DNA from 3 places in the Caballeronia sp. KNU42 genome. Region 2 is predicted to be linked to each of the others. Evidence: predicted binding sites of a transcription regulator. Region 2 holds the regulator's gene; each other region holds the start of a gene.
What was found. The regulator FliA, encoded in region 2, starts transcription of late flagellar genes. The targets are predictions, from matches to a motif close to CTAAAGTTTNNNNNNNNNNNGCCGNTA.

Region 1: ACSOSP_RS07950 (DUF4088 family protein) is a predicted target of FliA. The motif match lies at 2,480-2,506, and genes of this name have one in related genera.
Region 3: ACSOSP_RS14325 (flagellin N-terminal helical domain-containing protein) is a predicted target of FliA. The motif match lies at 2,749-2,775, and genes of this name have one in related genera.

The regions. Positions count from the first base shown of each region.
Region 1 is NZ_CM132388.1:1,772,590-1,777,367, reverse strand. It holds gene ACSOSP_RS07955 (ATP-dependent helicase) at 1-1,595, shown strand, start outside; gene ACSOSP_RS07950 (DUF4088 family protein) at 1,623-2,387, opposite strand; gene ACSOSP_RS07945 (CreA family protein) at 2,531-3,013, opposite strand; gene ACSOSP_RS07940 (aldose epimerase family protein) at 3,306-4,367, opposite strand; gene ACSOSP_RS07935 (FadR/GntR family transcriptional regulator) at 4,364-4,778, opposite strand, start outside.
Region 2 is NZ_CM132388.1:2,865,951-2,870,728, forward strand. It holds gene flhF (flagellar biosynthesis protein FlhF) at 1-1,198, shown strand, start outside; gene ACSOSP_RS12895 (nucleotide-binding protein) at 1,191-2,123, shown strand; gene ACSOSP_RS12900 (RNA polymerase sigma factor FliA) at 2,154-2,885, shown strand; gene ACSOSP_RS12905 (diguanylate cyclase) at 2,907-3,998, opposite strand; gene ACSOSP_RS12910 (Rieske 2Fe-2S domain-containing protein) at 4,339-4,778, shown strand, end outside.
Region 3 is NZ_CM132388.1:3,177,077-3,181,854, forward strand. It holds gene fliD (flagellar filament capping protein FliD) at 1-1,028, opposite strand, end outside; gene ACSOSP_RS14325 (flagellin N-terminal helical domain-containing protein) at 1,187-2,650, opposite strand; gene ACSOSP_RS14330 (aldo/keto reductase) at 2,898-3,845, shown strand; gene rpsU (30S ribosomal protein S21) at 4,208-4,420, shown strand; gene ACSOSP_RS14340 (hypothetical protein) at 4,701-4,778, opposite strand, start outside.

The sequences.
Region 1 (4,778 bases), 1.1 Mb from region 2:
TTTACTCGCGCGTGGTCAACACCGGCGTGTCGCTTGCCACGGTGCTCGACCAGGCGTTCCCGTGGTGCCGCGAATGGCAAGACGACCTGCGCCGCCTCTTCGCGGCCTACGTCAACGCGAAGCAGCAGCAAAGCGTGCTCGACTATGACGACCTGCTGCTCTACTGGTCGCATCTCGCCGCCGAGCCGTCCATTGCCGCGGATCTGTCGAGCCGTTTCGACCACGTGCTGGTCGATGAATACCAGGACACGAACAAGCTGCAGGCGTCCATCTTGCTGTCGATGAAACCCGATGGCCGCGGGCTGACGGTCGTCGGCGACGACGCCCAGTCCATCTATTCATTTCGCGGCGCGACGGTGCGCAATATTCTCGATTTCCCGAGCCACTTCGACCCGCCCGCGAAATGCGTGACGCTCGAGCGCAATTACCGCTCGACGCAGCCGATTCTGGCGGCATCGAATGCGGTGATCGGACTCGCCGCCGAGCGTTATACGAAGAACTTGTGGACCGACAAGGCATCGGCGCAACGCCCACGCCTGGTCTCGGTGGCGGACGAGGCGGATCAGGCGCGTTATATCGTCGAGCAGGTGCTGGAGGCGCGCGAAGGCGGCATGACGCTCAAGCAGCAAGCGGTGCTGTTTCGCGCCGCGCATCATAGCGCCGCGCTCGAAATCGAACTCACGCGGCGCAACATTCCGTTCGTGAAGTTCGGTGGACTGAAGTTCCTCGATTCGGTTCACGTGAAGGACGTGCTGGCGGTACTGCGCTGGGGCGAGAACCTGCGTGATCGCGTGGCCGGGTTTCGCGTGCTGCAGTTGTTGCCAGGGGTTGGACCTGCCATCGCGGGGCGTGTACTCGATCAGGTCGCCGAGCGCGGCGAGACGCCGGCCGCGTTGGCCGCATTCGCCGCGCCGTTGCGCGCGAGCGAAGACTGGCCGACGCTCGTCGCGATGATGTCGAAGGTTTGCGCACGCGAAAGCGGCTGGCCCGCTGAATTCGAAATGATCCGGCGCTGGTACGAACCGCATCTGGAACGCAATCACGAAGACGCGTCGATCCGTCATGGCGACGTGTTGCAGATGGAAAGCATTGCGTCCACGTATCCCACGCGCGAGCGTTTTCTCACGGAACTGACGCTCGATCCGCCCGATGCCACCAGCGACGAATCGGGTGTTCCGCTCATCGACGAGGATTATCTGATTCTTTCCACCATCCATTCGGCCAAGGGCCAGGAGTGGAAGAACGTGTTCGTGATGAATGGCGTGGATGGCTGCATTCCATCCGATATGGGCACGGGCAGCGACGAGGAAATCGATGAAGAGAGGCGGCTGTTGTACGTCGCCATGACGCGTGCGAAAGAGGATTTGCACATTGTCACGCCGCAGCGTTTCTACGTGCACAACCAGACGCATATGGGCGACCGGCATGTCTGGGCGGCGCGTACGCGTTTCATCCCCGCGCATCTGATGCCGCAGTTCGAAGCGTGCGCGTGGCCGCCAGTTCCCGAGCCGGCCGCGCCGACAGCGGCGGGACTGGCCGCGGCGGCAAAGGCCAAAGTCGATATCGCCGCGCGGTTGAAGAAGATGTGGGAGTGAAGGGCTTCGAGCTAGCTCAAAACAAGCTCAACGTTCCGCACGCGAAGGCTTCGGCACTCTGCGCTCCGGCGTGAAGATCGTACGCAGCCAGTTGCCGAAGCGAGTGAAACCGTCGTACGGCTCTTCAATAAAAATCTCCGGCTTCATCATGCGCAACTGCTCGAGTACTTGCTGTGCTTCCTGCTTTGCAATCGAGCCATGGAACATACCGAGGCGCAGCAGGCAGCGCAGTTCACCGAGCTTCTCGCGCGCTGTCGATCCAGCACTATGTTCGGTCGCAATCTTGGTTTCGTACACGCGTTGACGCAGTGAATCGGCGAGACGCCATGCGGGCGTCTGCATTTTCATCTCGAGTTCCTGAATATCCGATGCTGCCGCCTTGATCTGCGACGCAAGTGGATCGATCTGCGCCGCGTCTCCATTCGCCTCGGTCACGATAGCCGTGGCCCACGCGCGTGACGCCTTCACGAGGTCGTCCGGTTTCCAGTCCGAACGCACGGCGAAGCCGAAACCGTGTTCCGCGGCTTGACGCATCATCATTTCGACGACGTCGGGAAACTCCTTGTCGAGCGCCCGTTTTGCCCACGCGTACTGGCCGTTCTGCAGCATTCGCTGGACCGCTTGTTCCGTGAGCGGCGTGGGGTTGTCGAGCAGTTTTGCGCGCAGGAAATCTTCGAACGTGGGCGTGACGAATTGCGGGTCGAACTTGAGCGACAGACGAATCAACGTCTCGAAGTCACGGCGTAGCGCCGCGATGGTTTCGTCTTTAAACGAAAGGGTGATCTGACCCATGATGTTTCCCGGTTTCCGATCCCGCTGGCCGGTTCAAGCCGGCGCGGGAAGACAGTCGGCGTCGCCATGAGGGCGACGGCCGTTCGTCTGTATATCGGCGTGGGGAGGGAAAACTTTAGGGCGGGTTTGACGAGGCCGCTGTCTTATTTGACGGGAATCGTCGTACCTGCAGGCACCGGCACGGCGGTCACGCTGTTCTTCGCGCTACCGGTCGTAATCCGGTCGCTATACGTCAGATAAACCAGCGTATTGCGCTTGGCATCGACTATACGCACTACGTGTAACGTCTTGAAGATAAACGACATACGCTCCGAGAACACATCGGACTTTTGCTTGAGCGGCGCATCGATCTTGATCGGTGCGACCTGGCGGCAAGCTATCGAAGCCTCAGACGGGTCTTCGGCTATTCCCAGCGTTCCTTTAACGCCGCCCGTGCGTGCGCGGGAAACGTAACAGGTGACGCCGGCGACGGCGGGGTCGTCGTACGCCTCGACCGTAACGCGATCCGAGCCGGTAAAGCGGAAATTCGTGTTGACGCTGGCTATTTCCTCGGCATGCAGGGCAGGCGCAGCAAACAACGCAACGAGCGACGTCAGGGACGTCAGAGCGACGAGAGCGCGTTTCATCGGAATCCTTCGGCAATGAGGAAATGAAAAAGGCGTCGATATTGTATCGACGCCTTCGTTCAGTTCACGTGAAACCGCGCGCTTTCGCGTTCAATAAAAAGCTCAGTGAAAGATCAGATACAGGATCACCAACACGATCACCGGCACGCCAAGCAACCATCCCAGTAGATAGGGCATGTCTTCCTCCATTCGATTTCTGATTCAATGAATTCAGTATCGATGAGAGGCCGGTCCGCCGATACCCGCGAGCGTCCTATTCGACTGTAGGCGGGGTCCTATCGAAGGCGCATTTCTACCTCACGCGCATGGCGTAGCGCGTGATTTGCCGATATCGCTCATTGGGACGCAACACGACGTCTTCCGCGTCGTCCATATTGATCTGATTGGGAAACCCGCCCGCTTCGAGGCAAAGCCCGCCGTATTTGTGATAAGTCAGACCGCGCTTGCCCGGCACGCCTTCGAGACTGTTACTGGTGTAGAACACCAAACCGCGCTCGGTGGTCGAGACAAGCAGCTCGCGTCCGCTGGCCGGATGATAAACAGCGGCAACGCGCCGCAATTCGGGCAGCTCCGTGACCGGCTCAGCCGTTCCCAACACATAACAATGGTCGATACCGCCACCCGCCAGCGTCACTTGCTCGTTGTCGCGGGTGTCCAGTCGCGGTCCGAGCAGCGCGGCCGTACGGAAGTCGAACGGCGTATTGGCGACGTTTTCCAGCGTGGTCGGAATCGTATGTTTATCGATGGCGAAAAATTGATCGGCGGCGATCTCGATCTCATGGTCGTGGATAGTCGTCGAGTCCACGCCCGACAGGTTGAAGTACGCGTGGTTCGTGAGGTTGAGCGGCGTAGGTGCGTCCGTGAAGGCATCGTAGGTGATCGTCAGCTCGCCCGCGTTGCTGAACGCGTAGGTCACCTGGACGGTGAGCGCGCCGGGGAAACCGCTATCGCCTGCGGGCGATTCGAGCGTGAGGACCAAAGCGTCGTCCGTATGTCGCGCTTGCCACAGCTTGTAGCTAAAGCCCTGGACGCCGCCGTGTAGCGAATTCGGTGGCTGATTGGCTTCGAGTTGGTACTCCACGCCATCGAGCGAGAAGCGTGCGCCCGCGATGCGGTTCGCCCAGCGTCCGACGGTTGCGCCCATGTAGGCAGGACCGGTTGTGTACGCGGCGGGGGCATCGTGGCCGAGCAGGATATCTGCCAGACGGCCGTCGCGATCCGGCGCGAACCAGGAGACGAGCGACGCGCCCAGATTCGTCACCGATACCCGCAAGCCGTTGTCATGGCTCAGCGTGTGAAGATCGACGGGCGTACCGTCTGCGAGATTGCCCCAGTGGGCGCTGGAAATAGTCATGGTGTGGTCTCCGGATTCTGGTTTTTTGCGGGATGGCGGGTTGCTTCCGGCTTGGGCAGCCGGTCGCGATAAAGCGTGCTGACGTAATCCAGATGGGCGCCGGCGGCGTCGCGAGCGCGGCGCGGGTCGCGGGCGATGATCGCATCGAAGATGGCTTGGTGCTGCGCGAGCAGGTTCGCTTCCACGTCGTTGTCGTAGTCGACCAGCCGGTGCGATGTCAGCATCGATTCCCGTACGAGCTCGTGCAAGCCGTGCATCACGTGGGCGAGCGCGAGGTTGTGGGTGGCGTCGGCAATGGCGAGATGGAACGCGGCGTCGTGTTCTGCGATACGAGTGCGTTTAGGTTCGATGGCAGCGGTTTTCAGCGCGTTGAACGCTTCGGTGATGCGCGCCAGATCGGCGGGAGTGGCG
Region 2 (4,778 bases):
GGACTCCGCGCAAGCCCACGGATGGACCCGCGAAGCAGCGCAAGCCGCCGCTCGCCGGGCGGAACAAAAAACCGCGCAACTGCACGCAGCAACCCAGCACCAAATCCAAACCCCGGCGGCCCAAACCGCCAGCTCGATGCAGGAAGGCGCGTTCGCGGGCCTGCCGGCGTCGGCCGCTGCAGCCGTGACCGAAGCCATCCGCACGCGCATGGAGCAAGTCGTGAACGACACCGTCATGAATGAACTTTCGTCGATGCGCGGCATGATGGAAGAGCACTTCGCCGGCTTGCTGTGGGGCGATCGCCAGCGCCGCAGCCCGAATCACGCCGCGCTGACCAAGCGCCTGTTCGCGGCCGGTTTCTCAGCGCAGCTGGTCCGTCTGCTGATCGACAACATGCCGGAGATCGAACAAGCCGAAGAGTCGATGCAATGGGTCCAGCAAGTGCTCGAGAACAACCTGCCCGTCATGGACAGCGAAGAATCGATGATGAACCGCGGCGGCGTTTTCGCGCTGATGGGCCCGACGGGCGTGGGCAAGACGACCACCACCGCCAAGCTCGCCGCGCGCTGCGTGATGCGCTTCGGCGCCAGCAAGGTCGCGCTGCTCACCACCGACAGCTACCGGATCGGCGCGCACGAACAACTGCGTATTTTCGGCAAGATCCTCGGGGTATCGGTGCATGCGGTGAAAGACGCAAGCGACCTGCAACTCGCGCTTTCGGAACTGCGTAACAAGCACATCGTGCTGATCGACACCATTGGCATGAGCCAGCGCGACCGTACTGTCTCCGATCACATCGCCATGTTGTGCGGCGCCGGCCATCCGGTGCAGCGCCTGCTGCTGCTGAACGCAACCAGCCACGGCGATACGTTGAACGAAGTCGTGCAGGCCTATCAGAGCAATCCGGACCAGGCGCCGCTCGCGGGCTGCATCCTGACCAAGCTCGACGAAGCCACGAACCTGGGTGGCGTACTCGACACCGTGATCCGCTACAAGCTGCCCGTGCATTACGTATCGACGGGTCAGAAGGTGCCGGAAAACCTGTACGTCGCGACCAAGCGTTTCCTGATTAAAAGCGCCTTCTGCATCCCGCGCGACGGCTCGCCGTTCGTGCCGCAAGACGATGATGTGCCGCCGCTCCTGTCCGCGCTCTCAGCGCGCGCTTCCACCGAACTGCATGAGGTTCACTTTGGATAAGTTCGTGTCCGATCAGGCTGAAGGCTTGCGCCGTCTGCTGACACGCAACGGCTCCCGGGTCGTGGCGGTGTGCGGCGCCCCGGCAGGTGGATTGGGGGGAACCGGCAATACCTCGACGGTCGTCAACCTCGCCTGCGCGCTCGCCGCGCAAGGTAAGGATGTGCTGGTAATCGATGAGCGCCATAACGCGTTGTCGGTGAGCCGGCTGGCGAAGGTGCCCGACAACGGCGCGCTGGGCGCCGTGTTGTCCGGCAAGCGTTTCTTGCAGGACGCCGTCACGCGCACGCCGTTCGGCTTTTCGGTGATCGCCGCGCCTCGCGACGAACGCATCAGCCAGGACGCCGCGCATTGCCGGGTGCTGCTCGACGGACCCGCCGATGTGGTCCTGATCGATACCCAGCTTGACCGTAGCGGCGCGTTGTCGAATCTGGCCGTGCAAGCGCACGACTTCGTGATCGTGACGCGCGTAGCGCCTGCCGCGATCACCGAGGCGTACGCCTGCATCAAGCGTCTGCATTACGCACACGCTATCGGGCGGTTCCGGGTCGTCGTGAATCACGTGAAGAACGGCGCCGATGCGCAAATCGCTTTCGATAACCTCGCGGGCGTCGCCGGCCGCTATCTCGCGGTGCAGCTCATGCCGGCGGGCTGCGTGGCTGAAGATCCGCGCGTGGCGCGGGCGCACGAGCTGTCGCGTTGCGCGGTGGAAGCATTCCCGGCGACGGCAGCGGCCCGGGATTACCGGCAGATTGCCGCTGAATTGCAGTACTGGCCGATGCCGCAAGCGTCGCAGTTTGAATGGCCCGTGCAGTCCTTGCGAGCGGAAACGCAGCAAGAGGTAGAGCGTTCGATCAACTCCGGCGCGGTACGTCGCGCCGAAACGCCATTGATGCAGCGCGCGATGAGCAGTCCCGCGTCCGTGTGATGCCGCAAGAGAAGGAACAAGGTGAATGCGATGTATAACGCCCAGGGAAAACTGTCACAGTCGGAAGTCCTGACCCGCTACGCGCCGCTGGTGCGCCGGCTCGGACTGCAGCTCGTGGCGAAAATGCCGGCCAGCGTCGATCTGGACGACCTGATCCAGGCCGGCATGATCGGCTTGCTCGATGCGGCCGGCCGCTATAAGGAAGATCAGGGCGCTCAGTTCGAGACCTACGCCAGCCAGCGGATTCGCGGCGCGATGCTCGACGAGTTGCGCGCCAACGACTGGCTGCCGCGCAGCATGCGCAAGACCTCGCGCGAAGTGGAGTCCGCTGTGCACAAGGTCGAGCAGCATCTCGGCCGGTCCGCGAGCGAACAGGAAGTGGCCGAGCACCTGAACATGCCGCTGATTGAATACCAGGCCATGCTGCAGGATCTGCATGGCAGCCAGTTGATCTATTACGAAGACTTCGACCGGTCTTCCGATGACGAGCCGTTTCTCGACCGTTATTGCGTCGATAAAGCCGACCCGCTGTCCGCGTTGCTCGACGGCAGCTTGCGCTCGGCGCTGGTTGACGCCATCGATAAATTGCCGGAACGCGAAAAGCTGCTGATGAGCTTGTATTACGAGAAGGGCTTGAACCTGCGCGAAATTGGCGCGGTGATGGAAGTCAGCGAATCGCGTGTGTGCCAGTTGCATAGCCAGGCTGTTGCACGGCTGCGGGCGAAGTTGCGGGAACAGGCTTGGTCGGGCGTGGAAGCTTGAGCCCCGGCAGATAAACGTAGTTCAGGTTTCGAAATCCGCGCTGTCGGCGAATACTGTCTGGCCCTTGCCTCGCGCCTTGGCGCGATACATTGCACGATCCGCTGCGCGCATCAGCGCGGCAATATCCGTGTAACCGGGGCTCAGGTCCGGCGAGATCAGGCACGCGCCAATACTCGCCGATACATTCATCACCCGGTCCTGCACCGACTTCATTTCCGCCAGCACCGCGTGTACGCCGTTCGCCACCGTCTGCACGGCGTGGTTGCCGGTCACGTGCCGCGCCAGTACGACGAATTCGTCGCCGCCGAGGCGCGCGACTGTGTCGGTGGTTCTTACTCTTCTTGCCAGCAGCGCCGCGAAAGTTTGCAGCACGACGTCGCCGACTTCGTGGCCGTAGGTATCGTTGACTTCCTTGAAGCCGTCGAGATCGATCAGCAGCAGCGCGGTCGCGCCTTCCTGTCCCGTCGATATCGCCATCACCGCCCGGCCGATGGTCTGTTCCAGCATGTAGCGGTTGCTCAAGCCCGTGAGGGGATCGGTACCGGCCTTCAACGCGAGGTCGCGGTTCGCGCTGCCCAGGCGGCCGATCAGCACCGCGAGATAGATCGATGCCCCAAGGACGCTTAGGCCAATCCCGAGCGCCGCGAGCTGATTGATCATCCACCAGGGCTGCAGGACGGACAACGCGACGATACCCAGTAGCGCCGTTCCACACGACAACGCCAGCGTGCGCTTGCCGTAACGCCCGGCCGCGCCGATCAGAAAAAGGAAAACGGCCCACAGCATGGGCAAGGTGAGCGCGCCTCCGGCGCCGAGAACCACGGTGAGCAGGACCTGATCGGCGACCGTTGTGCAAGCGAGGCGCAGATCCGACTGCCGCTGCATTTTGCTGATGATTAGCCGGGTCGCGACGCCATAGATCAGGCAGAGCGCGAGCGCATGGAAACTGGCGATGGCGGCGGGCGTCGGATCGAACCACGCCAGCACACCGTAGACTGCCGCTGCGAGGCCGCCCAGTATGACTCGCAGCGTCGCCTGCTCTTTTTCCGGATCGTGATGCGGCGACCACACGTAACCGCGCTGCCGGTGCAAGGGGTCCTTCGCCTGCCCCATTCTGAATCTCCCTGATGTGATGTCGAAGGTGATGCCGAAGTGCTGATCGATGCCGCGTTTTCTGCAGTTTTTCTGCCGTTTTTCTACAGTGCCTGCGTGTTGCAGAATTGCAATCGTACTGCGTCGTTGAAAAGTGACCGAAAAGCGCACGAATCGGCTAGATTCATGGCTGATTAATGCTGACTTGTTGCGATCGATTTCGAACGGAGCGGGATGCATTCAGCACGTTAGGGTGTTTTGGCGGCTTGCGGTTCTGTCCGGCTTCATTTCGAATCGATGTTTGTCGGGTTGGTTGATCGTTAGTTGATCGTTATTTACTAAGCAGGTTTTTCGACGTCCGATGCAACCCTCTGAATTTGCTTCTTCCGCTGGCAGCGTGAGTGCTGCCGATGACGCCCACTCCGTGCCCGATGCCGCGCTGCTCGGCGAATGGCTGCCTGTCTGTAATAGCGCCGATGTGCCCGCCGGGGAATTGCGTGGGTTTGTGGTGGCAGGGGAGCGGCTGGTGGTCTGGCGCGACGCATCGGTATCTGACGATCCGGCAGCGCAGCCCGATATTTCCACCGATGTCCACGTCTGGCGCGACCGTTGTCCGCATCGTGGAGCGCAGTTGTCGATGGGCTCGGTGACGGGCGGCTTGCTTGCGTGCCCGTATCACGGCTGGCGCTATGACGTCGATGGCCAATGCATCCACATTCCCGCCAATTCTTCGATACGCCCCGCGAAGCGCGCTTGCGCGCGGACGTATCGCGTGGAGGAGAAATACGGCGTGGTGTGGAC
Region 3 (4,778 bases), 310 kb from region 2:
TTGCCGACCTGGCCGTACGTGGTGACCAGGGTGTTATAGAGGGTGACGAAGCTGTTGATCGCGGTCGATGCCGTGGCGGTGTTCTGCGCCACAGTCAGCGTCTGCGCCGTGCCGGCCGGTGTACCAATAGCCGCAGCCGTGAGGTTCAGGGTGACACCCTGGAGTGCGGTGGTCACCGAGTTGGTGGAACTCGTCGCTGCTGTCCCGTCGATAGTGAACGCGGCGTCTTGTGCGGCCGCGGTTTGCGTCCACGCGCTCGTGCTCACCGCCGACGTGAATGTCGATGGATTCCCGCTGGTGCCGGCAGTGGACGTAACGCCGAGGCTGGACAGGCCGGCATCGCTCGCGACGTTGCTCACTGAAACATTGATCGTGTTCGATGCCCCCGTGGCCGTCGAGCGCAAGACCAGATGCGCGCCGTCCGAGCCGGTCACGACCGTGGCCGTGACGCCCGGGTTGTTCGACGCCGAGTTGATCGCGCTGGCAATGCCGCTTACCGTGTTGTTCGACGACGTGATGGCGAGACTCATCGACTGGCTGCCGACCGAGATGTTCATCGTGCCGGTACCGAGCGCCGTCGTGCTGCCGAACGCGGCCGATGAAAGCGTCTGCGAGCTGGCAATTTGCGTGACCGCAACGGAATAAGTGCCCGCTGACGCAGTGCTGCCGGCGGTCGCCGTCAGTCCGGTACCGCTTGCGGTCGCGGTGTACTGGCCGAGAGCGGTGCCGTTGGAAAGTGAGGCGATACCAGCCTGCAAGGCGGACAGTGCCGCCTGCAACGCGCTGATGGCCGAAAGTTGGGTGTTGTCGTTCGTCTGCTGCGCGGAGAGCGTGGCGGTCTGACCTGCCACCTTCGCATTGACGAGGCTCGTCACGAGCGACGAGACATCCAGCGACGAATTTCCCGTAGAACCGCTGATGATGGATTGCGCGGCGGCCGCTTCGGCTGCCTGGGTGGCGGCTAAAGTGGCGGCTGCTGTGGCCGCGGCCGTGGCGGAGGCGCTGGAGGCGCCGGAAATCGTCGACATTGAGATGCTCCGTACGTCGGTTTTGCTTTTGAGCCTGAATGATAAACGTTTGTAAAACGTGTAGGGGAGGCAAGCCTCCCCAAGCAACACATTCGGCCGGCGCGTAGTGCGGTAGTGCGATGCGCCGCACTACGCGAGGGCCATTACCGCAAAAGCTATTACTGGAGAAGCTTCAGAACTTGCTGCGGGTTGGAGTTGGCTTGCGCCAGCACCGAGATACCTGCTTGTTGCAGCACTTGCGCCTTGCTCAGGTTAGCCGTTTCTGCAGCGAAGTCGGCGTCCGTGATTTGCGACTGGGCGCCCGACAAGTCGGTCGATTGCGATTGCTGTGCCGAGGAGATCGACGTGAAACGGTTTTGAGCAGCACCCAGGGTTGCCTGGATGTTGTTGACCGTTGCGAGCGCGTTGTCGATCGATTCCATTGCAGCGTTCGCGCCTGCCGTCGTGCTGACGTCGACTGCCGAAATTGCCGGCGGTGCATTGTTGCTGGCAACCTGGGTCAGCACGCCACCGGTGGTGCCCGTGCCACCGGCCGCACCCGGAGTACCAAGGGTTGAGGGTGCTTTACCGGCGACGAGCGCAAACGTCGCAGGCGTCGTGCCAGGAACAGCGGCCGTGATGGTGAAGTTGGTCGTCACAGCGGCGCTGTTGTTTGCGAGCTGATTGCCGTTCTGATCAAAGAACTGCAATCCCGAGTTGCCGTCCGACTTCACTGTAATCGACGTGATAGCGCTGGCGCTGGTCGACGCAGCTCCCGTGGAGGGGTCGATCGCGATGTTCGAAATCGTGCCAAGGGTTTCGCCGGCGGTCGCAGTAATGGTGTTCGCAGCGCTGATCGTGGTCACAGCATTCGCGGTAGTCAGCGGGTTAGTCGCTGTCGCGCTGTTGACCGTGAGTTGGCCGCTAGCATTCGTGGAGAACAACGCGCTCGACGTCGCTGTCGAGATGGCCTGGTTGTTCTGGTCCGTAAAGGTGTAGCCGCCGTTGCCATCGGACAAGACGTTGATCGACGTGATGGCGCCTGCTACGCCCGCGGCAGGAATCCCGCCGGCCGATGTCAAGTCAAGACCGGTAATCGTGCCCAGCGTGTTGCCCTTTTGCACCGTGCCGCCACCAAGCGAAGCTGCCGACAGGCTTTGCGTCAGGTTCAGGCTGATCGTCTGGCCGACGTTCGCGCCGACCTGGAAGCTCACGTTACCTGCGGAGCCGTCCAGAACGTTCTTGCCGTTGTAGTTCGTTTGCGATGCCACGCGGTTCACTTCAGCGACTTGCTGCGCTACTTCTTGTTGCAGAGCTGCCTGGTCGCTTGACGACAGCGAGCCGCTCGATGCCTGCACGGCCAGTTGACGAATGGTTTGCAAGCTCGTCGTGATCTGCGCCAGACCGCTCGATGCCGTCTGGATCATCGAAACGCCGTCGTTCGCATTCGAAACGCCTTGGTTCAAGCCGTTGATCTGCGTTTGCATACGGTTCGAGATCGCGAGACCAGCTGCATCGTCTGCTGCGCTGTTGATGCGCTTACCGGACGACAGGCGCGTGATGGCCTGCGACAGCGCGCTTTGCGAGGTGTTCAGGTTTTGCTGAGCGACCAGCGAGTTGATATTGCTATTGATACCGATCATTTGGATTTCTCCTGAAAGAACTTAAAGGGCTGTTATGGCTACTGCACGGTCCTGTTGCTTGGCGGTTCCGAGCGTGGTAGCCGGCCGCCTACATGGGTTAGCGGCCCATGAAAAAAAAACTTGAGGACTAAGGTAAGGATTTGTAGGGAGAATAGTGATTGCCCGGCCGCCTGCGAGCCGCGGGATTCGCGGGTATTCTTTTTCGTTCAGTTATCGCGCGTTTGCCTACAACAGCCCGGGAGCAACCATGCAGCAACGCACTATCGGTACGTCAGACCTCAAAGTCGCGCCGCTCGTTTTCGGCGGAAATGTATTCGGCTGGACCGCCGACGAACGTACGTCGTTCTCCATCCTCGACGCCTTCGTCGACCACGGTCTTAATTTCATCGATACCGCCGACGTCTATTCCGCCTGGGTCGACGGCCACCAGGGCGGCGAGTCGGAGACCATCATCGGCAAGTGGCTCAAGGAAAGCGGCAAGCGCGACAAGATCGTGCTGGCGACCAAGGTCGGCCTGCTGAGCACGCGGACGGGGCTGTCGGCGGCAAATATCGAGGCTGCCGTCAACGACTCGCTCAAACGCCTGAAGACGGATTACATCGACGTCTACTTTTCTCATCGGGACGACGATAAAACGCCCCTGCTCGACACGCTCGGTGCATATCAAAAGCTGATTACGGCTGGGAAAGTGCGCGTAATTGGTGCGTCCAATTACAGCGGCGAAAGACTGGAAGAGGCACTGAAGATATCGGCGAAAGAGGGGATCGCGGGTTATCAGGTGCTTCAGCCTGAATACAATCTCTACGATCGCGCTGGCTACGAGAACGACCTGGAACCGGTTATCAAGGCGCACAAGGTGTCGGTGGTGACGTATTACAGCCTGGCGAGCGGCTTTCTGAGCGGAAAATATCGATCCAAAGCCGATACCGAGAACAGTGCCCGAGGCGCGAAAGTGTCGGGCTACCTGAACGATAGGGGCTTGAGAATCGTGAACGCGCTGGTTAAAGTGTCAGACCGCCATGACACGGAGCCGGCGGCGGTCGCGCTTGCATGGCTGATCGCGCGGCCGGGCGTCACGGCGCCGATCGCGAGCGCGACATCGGTCAAGCAGCTCGAAACCTTGGCCCACGCGACCCGGATTACTTTGACGCCTGAAGACGTCGCACTCCTCGACGAAGCCAGCAATCCGGACTGAAATCGGCAAAAAGCACGCATCATCATGGGGTTGCCCGTCTCCAAACCTCCGTGCAGAGGTGTTTCGGGGTTGGCGACGGGGCGGCGATCTGATAACATCTCGCCCGAATCGAGATTTTTGCCCGATGGCGCAGCTATTTTTAAGCGACGCCGGGCGGCCCGAAGTGCGCTGTTCGTTTTCGACAGACTGCGCATGCCGTGATCGGCGGTGAAATCCCACCTCTCTCTTTTCCGGCCTCCGTGGCCGCTTTGCTCGTGTCCGCTGTTGTTGGGTGGACGATCGGAGTGCCGGCGCGCGGCGTTGCCTTAGTCGGTACGCTTCGCCGCGCAGTCAGAAAAACGTATCAGCGATTTAGGACATCCATGACCACTATTGTTTTGAAAGAAAACGAGCCGTTCGACGTTGCGATCCGTCGCTTTCGCCGGACCATCGAAAAGAACGGCCTGATCGCCGAACTTCGCGAACGTCAGTCGTATGAAAAGCCGACGACGGCACGCAAGCGCAAGAAAGCGGCAGCAGTCAGCCGTCTGCGCAAGCGTCTGCGCAGCCAGATGCTGCCCAAGAAGCTTCACTAAGTCTTGGCCGGTTGCAGCCGGATTGATAGGCTGCACCAAGCAAAACGGCGATGCCGCCCGCAAGGGTTGCATCGCCGTTTTGCTTGTCTGGTTTGATTTGCCGGTTTTAGTTCTGGCGTTACTTCGGCTCGCGGCTCAACTGGTCCGCCCGCCTTGGCTGGAATTCTGCGGCTGAATTTTGGATTCCTGGCTCACGCACGCCTGAGTGAACCTTCCTCATTTTTCGCTCTTGTCCCGCCTTGGCGAGCCATCGCCTGAGCTGGCGGGCGTCTATTCGCGCCTAAACAAACGCGTGCCGTTCGCCCACGCGCGCCAGGAGCTGGGGCCATTCGTCTACGTCGGAATCGTCGTGAACTTC